Regions from separate parts of the Marinobacter subterrani genome, predicted to be linked through region 2. Evidence: riboswitches for the same ligand, from Rfam matches in the RefSeq annotation. Region 2 holds a riboswitch; each other region holds the start of a gene.

Region 1 (4,157 bases), 780 kb from region 2:
CTCCCCTGCTCGGCCAGCGCTTCGTAATGCTCGTAACGTTCACGGAAGGCGTTGCCGTACAGGTCATGCAGATCCGGAGCATCGCTGGGGGAGAACAGGGTCCAGTCTTTGTCGTCACGCATCCGCTCGATCAACAGGTCCGGCACCCAGTTGGCGGTGTTCATGTCGTGGGTGCGGCGGCGTTCGTCACCGGTGTTCTTGCGCAGTTCCAGGAACTCCTCGATGTCCAGGTGCCAGCTTTCCAGGTAGGCACAGACCGCGCCCTTGCGCTTGCCACCCTGGTTCACCGCCACGGCGGTGTCGTTCACCACTTTCAGGAACGGCACCACGCCCTGGCTCTGGCCGTTGGTGCCCTTGATGTGGGAGCCGAGCGCACGTACCGGGGTCCAGTCGTTGCCCAGGCCGCCAGCCCATTTTGACAGCATCGCGTTGTCGCGGATGGCGCCGTAGATGTCTTCGAGATCATCGCCGACCGTCGTCAGATAACAGGACGACAGCTGGGAATGGCGGGTGCCGCTGTTAAACAGCGTGGGTGTGGAAGCCATGTAGTCAAACGACGACAACAGATTGTAGAACTCGATGGCGCGGGCGTTCGGGTCGTCTTCGCGCAGGGCCAGGCCCATGGCGACGCGCATGAAGAATACCTGGGGCAGCTCAAGACGGGCCTTGTTCCAGTGCAGGAAGTACCGGTCGTACAGGGTTTGCAGACCGAGGAAGCCGAATTGCAGGTCACGCTCCGGGTTCAGGGCAGCGCCAAGGCGCTCCAGGTCAAAACTGGCCAGCGCTTCGTCCAGCAGCTCGTGGCGAATGCCAGCTTCGATAAAGGCGCTCAGGGCCTGTGGGTAGATCTCCGCCAGCGGCAGGCTGCGGGGCAGGTCCAGTGCGCTGGCGTTCTCCAGCCGCAGTTGTTCCAGCAACAGCCGGGCGGTAACCGCGCTGTAGTCAGGCTCCTGTTCGATGCGGCCACGGGCGGTCATCACCAGTGCGGACAGCACGTCTTCCTCGGCTATGCCGTCGTACAGGTTGGTGAGGGCGTCCTCCACGAGGGAGTCGCCGTTGATGCCTTCCAGCCCGGTGGCGGCCTGCTCCACCTGCAGTTTCATCAGGCCCAGATCCAGCGGGACAATCTCGCCGTTGGCCTGTTTCACAGTCAGGTGTGGGTGGGCTTCCACCGGGGCGTGAAGCGCGCGTTCCCGGGCGTGTTCTTCCCGGTACAGCACGTAGGCGCGGGCCACCTTCTGCTCCTCGGCCCGCATCAGGGCCAGTTCCACCTGGTCCTGAATGTCTTCGATATGCACCTTGCCGCCGGCTTTCAGGCGCCGGCTGATGGCCTGAATAACCTGGTCGGTAACCCGGCGTACGGCATCGTTGATGCGGGCCGAGCCGGCGGCCTTGTCACCCTCAACAGCGAGAAACGCTTTGGTCACGGCAATGCTGATCTTCGACGGATCGAAGCCGACAAGCGTTCCGTTACGTTTGATGACCTGCAGGGATTCAGTATCGGTGTGCGAGGTTGGCCGGGGTTCGGCCAGGGCTGAGGCGGACATGTGTGTTCTCCTGAATACGCGTTGAATTCCTTTCACCATCGCGTAGGCAGAGAATCGGAGCACCACCGTAGGTCGGATTAGCGAAGCGTAATCCGGCAAAGGCGGTTTGGCGCAGACAGGGGTGTCGGATTACGCTTTGCTAATCCGACCTACACGTCTGGCCTGAGTCCGGTCTGCTCACCTTGAAACGCGAAGGTGCAGTTGTTTCCCTGGCAGGTCTTCGGACTCAGGGGCGTGAATCGTTCGATTCGGCCTCGTGTGGCGACTTCCCGGCTTGCGCCAGTGTCTTGATGCCACGCTTGTTCCCCAATACCGCTGCGCGTCAGTTCCGGAGTCTCACCGGATTCCCGATACTTTATGCTGTGGAGGTTTGGCTGTTAAAATTACAACATATAGTGTTAAACCAGAGACGCAAACACTATATGCCCAAATTCCACCGGTAGCAACCCAACACACGCGAACAACCGAACTTGACACTGGTTCCTGTTTGGGGCGAAATACGCCGGCTTCGCGGATCACTCCGCGACGGATATTATTCATCGAGCCAAGGATTCGGCGGTGTTTCTGTTGCACTCTTTTTACTTTTCCGCAGTACGGCGGTCGTTTGGATTATGATAATTTTCCAGCGGCTGCGGGCCTTGTTTGCCAACTACTTTGCCGAGCTCTCCGGCCTTAATCTCGCCGTAATGCTCATTTCTTATGCCGCCCTGTCCTGGGCCGGGCTGAGTTTGGCGGGCGAGCATTCTCTCACCTCTCCGGACCACTTCTTCTACTGGCTGATCATTACCGCATCCACTGTCGGTTACGGCGATTTCTCGCCAGAAACAACGATTGGCCGTATCTGGACCATCGGCTTTATCGTTCCCGCGGGGCTCAGTCTGTTTGCATTGACCATCGGCCGGATCGGCGCGTTTGCAGTGCATCATTGGCAGAAAGGAATCAAAGGTATGAAAGATTTCCAGGTATTTGAAAATCACATCGTTGTTATCGGCTGGAACGACACGCGAACCCTCCATCTGCTGGAGCTACTGCTGAAAGAGGAATCCATGGCCGGGTCCAACCGTGCGGTGTTGCTTGCCGCAACCTCGCCCCAGGAAAACCCGATGCCCGACAGCATCTATTTCGTGCGCTTGGGACAATACACCGATGAAAGGGAATTGAAACGTACCGGCATTGCGCAGGCAAGCTGCGTGATCATTGACTCGCCGGAGGACGATGTCACCCTGACCTGTGCATTGTTGTGCTATCAGTTGAACCCTGCGGCCCACATGATTGCCTACTTCAACAACGAGCGACTGAGCCAGTTACTGACACATCATTGCCCCACCGTTGAGTGCACACCCTCCGTGGCCGTCGAAATGCTGGCGAAGTCGGCAGCGGATCCCGGCTCGAGCGCCCTTCACCACGATCTCCTGAGCGTCGCCGGCGGTATGACCCAGTTCTCGCTGATGTTGCCGGAAACAGCGCCCCGGCAAAGCGTTGGCGATCTGCTTCACCCGTTCAAGCAGATCTTTGACGCACTGATCATTGGTGTTCAGGAGCCGGGTGAGAAATCCATCGAGATCAACCCGGGCCTGACGTACCCAGTCGGCCCCGGCGCCCGAATCTATTACATTGCCAACCGCCGTATTCTGGCAGAAGACTGGCACGCATTCGTTGATCAAACCAACCAGCCCGCCGGATAGGCACCGGCACGCAGCAAACAAGGAGACCTTTCATGGAAGAAAACCTGCTTCATCCGTCACTGTCCGGACTTGACGATTTTGCCCTCGCTTTTGGCACCTCGCTGGTGCTGTTGCTGATTTTCAAGTGGTTGTATCCCTTGATCACTCCGCACCGGGAGTGGCAGCTGGTTCGCGAAAAGAAGAACATTGCCGCCGCCATTGCGCTCACCGGGTCTATTGTCGGCTTCAGCGTCGCCCTGAGCGGAGCGGCAACCTATTCCGCCTCCTATTACGACTTCCTGATCTGGGGTGCCATCGCCCTGATTGCCCAGATTCTGGCATACCTGATTGTGTGGCTGGTGATTCCGGGGTTATCGACCCGGATTGTGAACCAGGAAACAAGCGCCGGGATCCTTGCAGGGGGTACGGCTGTGGCCGTGGGGCTGTTGAATGCCGCCTGCATGAGTTATTGAGGGGAGGGTCATACGATGAAAAGAACTTCGATGATCCGCTTGGTGCGAATGCGCAAACAGGTAAGGTCTTATCCTCTCGTTCCACTGACGGCAGCCATTGGTGCGATAATGTCAGGCTGCAGTTCGGACGATCGTGTTCCCGGGTATGTGTTCATAAATGCACAGGACTGCCTGCGGTCACTTCCGCACCTTGCCGCCGAGTGCGAGTCGGCCTACGAGACCTCCAAGCAGCAAGCGGCCACGTACGGGCCTCGTTACCGTAACGAGGACGACTGTGAAGTGGATTTTGGCGATGGCGCCTGCACCACCGACAGCACCTACTACTACGTTCTGGATGACGACAGAAAGCGGATAACAACGAGGACAGTCCTCCACGCTCAGCCCCGGATGGACGCGTTCGTCGCCCGCCCTCTGTTTGAAGGGTCACGAACCCTGGCATCAGAGCCCCTCCTGCAGTTCCGGAACAAGGGCAA
Region 2 (4,157 bases):
CTGCCGGCTTTTCAGGTGCCGGTGGGCTTGTTGCCAGGTCATTTTTTCATCACCGGCTTCCAGTGGTATAAGATGAGGGTTATGGCAGTAATGGCAACGCCAGGGACAACCCTGCAGGAACAGGGTTGCCGCTAGGTGTTGCGGATAATCGACGGTGGAGAAGGCGGCCATGCCTCCGATCACCAGGTTATCCGCAGTCATTTCAACGCTCCCGGAAGTGGGTGCGTTCGCGATGCTCGGATTGCTTGCCTTTGTTAAAGGCCGAGACCGGGCGGTGGTAGCCCATTACCCGGGTCCACACTTCGCAACGCTGGCGTTGGCTGTCATCGGGAAGTTTCTGGTTATCCATGCTGAACTCCTTCTTTGCTTCTTGGGGAAGTGCCGGACGTTGCCGGCAGTGATTGCCCGGCCAGCAACAACTCGTCGCATTTCGGGCAGAATTCGTGCTCTCCGTTCAGATACCCGTGCACCGGGCAGATGGAGAAGGTGGGCGTTACTGTGATGTACGGCAGCCGGTAGTTCTCCAGCACTGTTTTCACAAACCGGCCGCAGGTAGCCGCATCGCTGATGCGTTCGCGCATATACAGGTGCAGTACGGTGCCACCGGTGTAGCGGGTTTGCAGTTCATCCTGAAGATCCAGGGCTTCAAACGGATCGTCGGTGTAGCCCACCGGCAGCTGGCTGGAGTTGGTGTAATAGGGGGCATCCGGTGTGCCTGCCTGCAGGATGTCGGCAAACCGTTTTTGGTCTTCCTTGGCGAACCGGTAGGTGGTGCCTTCGGCCGGGGTGGCTTCCAGATTATAGAGATGGCCGGTTTCTTCCTGGTATTGCTTCATCCGCTCCCGCACATGATCCAGCAGTTCCAGTGCAAAGGCCCTGCCCTGCTCGCTACTGATATCTTCCTGATCGGCAGTAAAGTTGCGGACCATTTCGTTCAGGCCATTCACTCCAATGGTGGAAAAGTGGTTTCTCAGGGTACCGAGATAACGTTTGGTGTAGGGGAACAGGCCTTCCACCATCAGCCGGCCGATCTCCTGGCGCTTGGTTTCCAGGCTGTCCCGGGCCAGGTCCATCAGTTCATTCAGGCGGGCATAAAGCGCCGGTTTGTCCCCTTTATACAGGTAACCCAGCCGGGCGCAGTTAACGGTGACCACACCCAGCGACCCGGTCTGCTCCGCTGAGCCAAACAGGCCATTGCCCCGCTTGAGCAGTTCCCGCAGGTCCAACTGCAGGCGGCAGCACATGGAGCGCACCATGTTGGGTTCCAGGTCGGAATTGAGGAAATTCTGGAAGTACGGCAGACCGTAACGAGCGGTCATTTCAAACAGTCGCAGGGCGTTGTCGGATTCCCAGTTAAAGTCCCGGGTGATGTTGTAGGTGGGAATCGGGAAGGTGAACACTCGGCCCTTGCTGTCACCCGCCGTCATCACCTCGATGTAGGCCTGGTTGATCATGTCCATCTCGGCCTGCAATTCGCCATAGCTGAATGGCATTTCCTCACCGTCAACAATCGGTATCTGTTCCCACAGATCGTCCGGGCAAACCCAGTCAAAAGTGATGTTGGTAAACGGCGTCTGGGTGCCCCAGCGGGACGGCACGTTCAGGTTGTAAACAAACTCCTGGATGCACTGGCGCACGGTGGCGTAATCCAGTTTGTCCTTTCGGATAAACGGCGCCAGATAAGTGTCGAAAGAGCTGAAAGCCTGGGCCCCAGCCCACTCGTTCTGCAGGGTGCCAAGAAAATTGACCATCTGGCCGATGGCACTGGACAGGTGCTTTGGCGGGGCGGCTTCCACCTTGCCCGGCACGCCGTTCAGGCCCTCGTGCAGCAGAGTACGCAAAGACCAGCCGGCACAGTAACCACTGAGCATGTCCAGGTCGTGAATGTGCAAATCTGCCTGCCGGTGGGCCTGGCCGATTTCCGGGGTATACACCTCGTTCAGCCAGTAGTTGGCAATCACCTTGCCAGCGGTGTTCAGGATCAGGCCACCGAGGGAATAGCCCTGGTTGGCATTGGCGTTCACCCGCCAGTCGCTGCGGTGCAGGTATTCACCAACAGTGGCGGAGATATCCAGCAAGGCCGGATCAACAGGGTGCGAGGTGGTGTGGGCAGACATCAGGTTCCTCCTGGAAGCGCGTCAGGTTGTCGCAATAGGTGCAGCAACGTTCGCGAATACAGGAGGCCAGGCACGGGCGAGTGCCCGAGACATGATCAGCTGTTCACCCTGAGTCGCGAAGGTGCAGTGCTTGTTGCCCTGGCAGGTCTTCGGACTCAGGGGCGTGAGCCTTCCGGCTCTGCCTTACGTGGCGACTTCCCGGCTTGCGCCAGTGTCATCATGCCACGCTCGTTCCCCAATACCGCTGCGCGTCAGTTCCGGACTCTCACCGGATTCCTCGCCACAAACACAACATGTTGTGGCTTACCAAGACAAAATCACTATATACGCTGCGAAAACCAGATTCAAGGAAAACAGATATTTATTTTACTTGAATAACAGGCAGGATCCGCCTGCGCAGCATTTGCTCCACAGGCGGCAGAAATCAATCAGTAACCGCCCTTCTTACCGGTACCGACAAACGCAAATTCCCACTCGACATCAAACGGTGACCACCATTTGCCAACGCCGGTTTCCTTATCCTTGTGGCGGTAGAAGCCCTGATACGGAGGCGGATCGATGTGGTAGGTCACCTGGTACTTGCCGGGACCATCCAGCTTGATATTGGCTCCGTAATGGGGGCCGTCAGAGGCAACCATCGGCATAAAGGCACCGGTCGTTGACCAGTCCGAGCCTTCCTTGGTCAGGGTATAGGTGACGCCCAGATAGGGCACCCAGGCGCCAGCGCCAAACCCGTTGTTGTTGCCGGGCAGGGCCACCACATCGGCTTCAAGATGGATATCCTTGTCGCCCATGCCGGGCAGTTCCGGAGTCATCATCACCGGTTGCAGATATACGGCGCCGATTTCCATGCCGTGCTTTTCCACCGGCTCGCCGATCATCACCTCACCGGCCAGGGCAGAACCGGCCACACTCAGGCTGCCAGCCAGCAGGGTGGCCGAGGCCAGGGTTCGGGTAATTGCTTTCATCGCATTGCTCCTTCTTTCATGGGTAAACTTGTATGACGTGCCTCAGGCCTGCGCCGCCGCCCGGCGACGCAACCATAACCAGCCACCGGACAGGATCAATGGCAAGAGCACCACAGCCTGGGCCAGCAGGGTTTCGAGGGTTGGATAGACACCCAGCCAGGCCAGCCGGGGAATGCCCGGCAGCGGGGTAATGTCCACCCAGCCGGCTTCCTGAAGTTCAAGGATGCCGGTACCGACAAAACTGAAGGCGAGATAGAACAGCAGCGCTGCCGTGGCACTGAAGAACAGGGGTAACGGCAGTCGCAAAGACGCGGTGCGCATTATCAGGAAAGTCACCACCAGCGCACCGGCGGCTCCCGCTGAACCCAGCAGCATGGGTAAGGCGGCGCTCTCCGCCTGCCCCGCCAACGCGTAATAGAACAGGGTGGTCTCCGCCCCTTCCCGGTAAACCGCCAGGAACACCGCCAGCCCCAGCGCCCACAGCTGACCGTTGGAAAGAGCGCGGTCCACCTTCCGGCGGATATAGGCCTGCCATTTGTCGGACTGTTGCTTGGCCAGCAACCAGTGGCTGACGTACAGAAGCACAGCCGCGGCAAAGAGCATGGTGATACCTTCCAGCGCTTCACGGGCCGTACCGGAGATATCAAACAGAATTTTCATGCCGTAAGCCGTCAGCAAGCTGGCCACCAGGGCCAGACCTACCCCGGCATACAGCGACGACATACCACGGCCGCCGGCGGAACGGCGTAAGTAGGCGGCCAGGGCCATGACCACCAGCATGGCTTCGAAGCCCTCGCGTAACAGGATCAGGAAAGACTGCAGAACCAGTCCGGTAAAACTCAGGTCCTCATCGGCAAACAGGTTGGCGACATCGGTAGTCAGAGCCCCCTTGAGTTTCAACCAGGCCCCGGACACCTCGCCTTTCGGAGCTCCCTTGGCGGACAGGCCAATCACCTCACCGAACCGGGATTCCACCCGGGTTTTCAGGTGCGGATCTTTCATGCCAACGACGGTTTCCAGGCCCTTGCCCTCGAAGACATCGAAATACAGGGCCGAAAACCGGTCCATGGTA
Region 3 (4,157 bases), on a different contig from region 2:
GGCTGGAAAATCACTCCAGGCACTGACAGCCACCACACTGTCTCCGGCGCCGGCCGAGAAGAGCAGTTCGGTGGCACCGGGGGAGAGAGAAACAATCCGCTTCGCCGGTGCCTGAAGACACATCTCACGACTCAGGGCGTCCTTCACGCAGGGCGGATCTGCCAATGCCGCTGCGGGCATCAGGGCGAACAGCACCAATATCAGAACAAGCCTGCGTTGGATCATGGGATTACGTCACCGGCCAGAAACTGAGCCTACTGTCGAAAATCATAACGCACCGAGGCCATATAGGTCCGACCCGCAGCCAGATAGTCAAAGGGTTCGAAAGTCACGCTGTCGTTGCCCAGACTGGTGGCATAGCGGCGATCCAGCACATTATCCACCTTGAAGCTGGCCGACCAGCCCGGCAGGAAATTCCAGGCCGCCCTTATATCAACCGTACCGTAGCCAGGTAACAGGCTGTTGTTGGCGGCATCGTTATACCGATCACTTTCGGCGATAAAGCTGGCGCCCACCGACCATTTGTCAAACAGACGATCAACATCCAGGCGAAGGTTCTTTTCCGCCCGCCGGGGCAGGCGTGCGCCGGAATCGAGGTTCTCACTGTCGGCCCAGGTCAGCGCCGCGTTCAGGTCCCAGTTAGTGGTTTTAAAACCGGAGGACAACTCTATGCCACGAATACGGGCGGATTGGACGTTCTCGACTGTGCCCTCGAACGTGACCGGGTCAGACACGTAGGTGATCAGGTCTTCAACGTCGTTCTGATAAACCGCGACATCCCAGAACCAGGTGTCGTAGCGACCGGTTATTCCGGCCTCCATCATTTTACCCTCTTCCGGCTCGAGGTTCGGGTTGCCGGTGTAGTAGGGCACGGTCAGGTACAGGTCGTTGAAGGTAGGTGCCCGGAACGAGGTGGCGTAACTCACCCGCACACGGTGGACCCGGTCGAGCTCGTGCCCCAGGGCGATACCGCCGGTTTCTTCCTTGCCGTAGGCTTCGTTGTCGTCGAGGCGGGCACTGGCCATAAGATCCGTGGCACCGAAATTGAGTCGGGCCTGGCCAAAGACCGCCGTGTTGGTCCGGCTGTCTTCGGTGAATTCGCTGGTGCCCGCCACCTCGTCCACCATGACTTCCGAGCCGATCACAAATTCATGGACCCCCGCAGTCAGGGTGTTTTCCCAGCGGGCCGACCGATGCAGCGTATTGAACACACTGGGGTAGGAACCGAACGTCTCCTGTTCGTCCCGGGATTCGGAGAACTGGATGCGGGTGCGCCAGTAGTCACTGGCCACGGCTTCCAGATAAAGCCCCATGGCACGGATCTGGAAGTCGGTGTCGCCACCCTCAAACTCGGTATTGCCTTCGGACTGGAACACTGTAACGCCGGCGCCGCCCCCCTGATCAAACTGGTGACTGACTTTGGCCAGGCCGCCGGCGTTGCGGAACCCCTTGTCTTCGCCCCCGGCGCGCAGGTTGGTGCCCTCGGTATCGGAATAGACACCGCCGACCAGAAAGGCGTTGCGCCCTTCCCGCCCGGCCACACCTGCCGTGGTTTCCAGTGTCTCGTGGGAGCCGCCCGACAGTTCGGTCCAGCCCTGGCGGCCCGCCTCCGGCTCAAGGGAGAAAACCTGGATGACACCGCCCACCGCATCGGCCCCGTACAGCGAGCTTTTCGCGCCGCGCACCAGTTCCACCCGTTCCATCAGCTCCGGCGGCAGAAACTGCCAGGGCGGGATGCCGGCAGTGGCGGAGCGCAGGCGGATACCGTCCAACAGCAGAACAGTGCCGGAACTGCCCGCACCGCGCAGGAAGACACTGGTGGTTTTACCGTAACTGCCATCGGACACCACGTTGACACCTGGCTGGGCATGCAACAGGTCCGTGAATTCGGCCGGCTGCTGACGCCGGATGTCATCTTGTTCAATGACGGTTACCGATGAAAGACTTTCCCCCACGGTTTTCGGCCCCAGGGTCGCCGTGACAACAATCGGATCAAGGGCTTCCTCATTCGTATCACTCTGGCCGAACGCCAGACCAGGCAGGATCAAAACTGACGTTGCCGCCACTACAACAGGTAAGGAGGGTTTCAAAGGCATTCTTTTTCGCTCCGCAATCCGCGCTCGCCCGCACGGGGGTCAGGTTTTATGCTACGGAACGGACAGAAAGGGCAGGTGGGCATCAGGTGGCAGGAACGCGGAACCGGATTACACCCACCCAGGTCGCCCACCGCAACTTCGGGTGTTTTTCCAGGCCGGTCTCCGGGCTGGCAGGCGGAACCAAGGTTCCCGGGCAATCACCTTCCCATGTCTTGGCGACACAGTGGCGCATCAGATTGCCGTTATCCTGCTTACCGTTGCGGGGGCAGCATCGGACTTGTACTGGCTGGGGGCCAGACTCACCGATTTCCCGTTTCACCCGTCGCGCTTTGCGACGGACACCTGAAAAAAGTGTGGCAAGGCTAGCAATACCGGGCAAAGCGGTCAATGAGATCCATCAAAGGTCGACATGGCCGCTGCCCCCTCCCGCTGCTATATTGCCAGTCTGAGAACCAGTTTCCCCCGCGAAAACAGGGAGTTTTATGCAGGCCGAGCTTATCGACATCCGCAATCACATGGCACAGTACCCGCCGTTTGACGAGATGGACGAGGCGCTGCTCGACAAGGTGGTGGGCGGCATCGAGGTGGTGTACTTCAAGGCCGGCACCCAGATCCTCGGGGTCGGTGACCAGAACAACTGGCTCTACTATGTGCGCACCGGGGCCGTGGAGATCTATCGCCGGTCCGGCGAGCTGTACAACCGGATCGGCGAGGGCGAGATGTTCGGCCAGTTCGGCCTGCTGATGAACAAGCGCGTGCGGTTTCCGGCAAAAGCCCTGGAAGACACGCTGCTCTACAAGATCCCCGGTGAGACCTTCCAGTTCCTGTGGGAAAGCGACGATAACTTCGCCGACTTTGTGGAAATCGAGGACCGCAGCCGTTTGCGCTCTGCGCTTTCCCGCCGGGAAAAGTCCAACGAACTGATGACCGCCAAGGTCACCCGGCTGATTTCCCGGCCACCGGTATCGGCACCCTCCACCGTGAGGCTCCAGGAAGCCGCCCGGATCATGACCGACAACGGCGTTTCCGCTTTACTGCTGATGGATGAAGAGGGCGAACGGCCCCTGCTGCGCGGCATCATTACCGACCGGGACCTGCGCACCCGGGCCCTCACCGAGGCCTTGCCCTCGGAAACGCCGATCAGCGACATCATGTCTAAAGACCTGATCACCATTCCCTCCAGCATGTTCATTTTCGAGACCATGCTGACCATGCTGCACAACAACGTACACCACCTTCCGGTAATGGACCGGGACGACGTCCGGGGCGTCATCGCCCTTTCCGACATCGTGAAGTACGAGAGCCAGAGCAGTCTTTACCTGGTCAGCAACATCTACCACCAGCAGAACCTCAAAGGGCTGAAAAAGGTCAGCCTGGATGTCCGTGACAGTTTCGTGCGGATGGTGAACGAAGACGCCAATTCCCACATGATCGGCAGCGCCATGGCGGGCATCGGGCGCAGCTTTACCCAGAGGCTGCTGGAACTGGGCGAGGAGCATCTCGGGCCACCGCCGGTTCCCTACTGCTTCATGGCGCTCGGCTCCATGGCCCGTGATGAGCAACTGGTGGTCACGGACCAGGACAACGCCATGATCCTGGACGACTGTTTTGTTCCCGAAGAGCACGATGGCTATTTCCTGGCGCTGGCGAAATATGTCAGCGATGGTCTGGCCCAGTGCGGCTACACCTACTGTACCGGGGATATCATGGCCACCAATCAGAAATGGCGCCAGCCGCTGCGGGTCTGGAAGGACTATTTCGCCGACTGGATTGATAACCCCAAGGCCCAGGCCTTGCTCAACAGCAACATTTTCTTCGATCTGGACGGTATCCATGGCGAGACCGGGTTTGCCGAGCAACTGAAAACCCTGGTTGCCAACAAGGCCAGCAACAGCCCGAGGTTCCTGGCCATGCTTGCCCGCAATGCTCTCAACCGCACACCGCCGATCGGGTTCTTCCGCACCTTCGTGCTGGAGGAGGACGGCAAGCACCAGAAAACCTTCAACCTCAAGCGCCGGGGCACGGCGCCCCTGTCTGACCTGATCCGGGTTCATGCCCTGG

The links. Region 2 has a riboswitch for cobalamin ahead of msub_RS11775 (ribonucleoside triphosphate reductase). Riboswitches for the same ligand answer to the same signal wherever they lie in the genome.
Region 1: it holds a riboswitch for cobalamin, as region 2 does, so the genes downstream of both, msub_RS15365 (ribonucleoside-diphosphate reductase subunit alpha) here and msub_RS11775 (ribonucleoside triphosphate reductase) in region 2, are expected to answer to the same signal.
Region 3: it holds a riboswitch for cobalamin, as region 2 does, so the genes downstream of both, msub_RS17360 (TonB-dependent receptor plug domain-containing protein) here and msub_RS11775 (ribonucleoside triphosphate reductase) in region 2, are expected to answer to the same signal.

Annotation. Positions count from the first base shown of each region.
Region 1 covers NZ_LFBU01000001.1:3,302,675-3,306,831, forward strand. The annotation lists gene msub_RS15365 (ribonucleoside-diphosphate reductase subunit alpha) at 1-1,547, opposite strand, end outside; cobalamin riboswitch at 1,742-1,970, opposite strand; gene msub_RS15370 (potassium channel protein) at 2,159-3,232, shown strand; gene msub_RS15375 (DUF350 domain-containing protein) at 3,265-3,684, shown strand; gene msub_RS15380 (DUF1190 domain-containing protein) at 3,793-4,157, shown strand, end outside.
Region 2 covers NZ_LFBU01000001.1:2,520,955-2,525,111, forward strand. The annotation lists gene msub_RS11765 (anaerobic ribonucleoside-triphosphate reductase activating protein) at 1-201, opposite strand, end outside; gene nrdD (anaerobic ribonucleoside-triphosphate reductase) at 203-349, opposite strand; partial or broken gene msub_RS11775 (ribonucleoside triphosphate reductase) at 342-2,090, opposite strand; cobalamin riboswitch at 2,241-2,443, opposite strand; gene msub_RS11780 (iron transporter) at 2,546-3,085, opposite strand; gene msub_RS11785 (FTR1 family iron permease) at 3,128-4,157, opposite strand, start outside.
Region 3 covers NZ_LFBU01000002.1:329,903-334,059, reverse strand. The annotation lists gene msub_RS17365 (cobalamin-binding protein) at 1-225, opposite strand, end outside; gene msub_RS17360 (TonB-dependent receptor plug domain-containing protein) at 255-2,096, opposite strand; cobalamin riboswitch at 2,233-2,457, opposite strand; gene msub_RS17355 (putative nucleotidyltransferase substrate binding domain-containing protein) at 2,579-4,157, shown strand, end outside.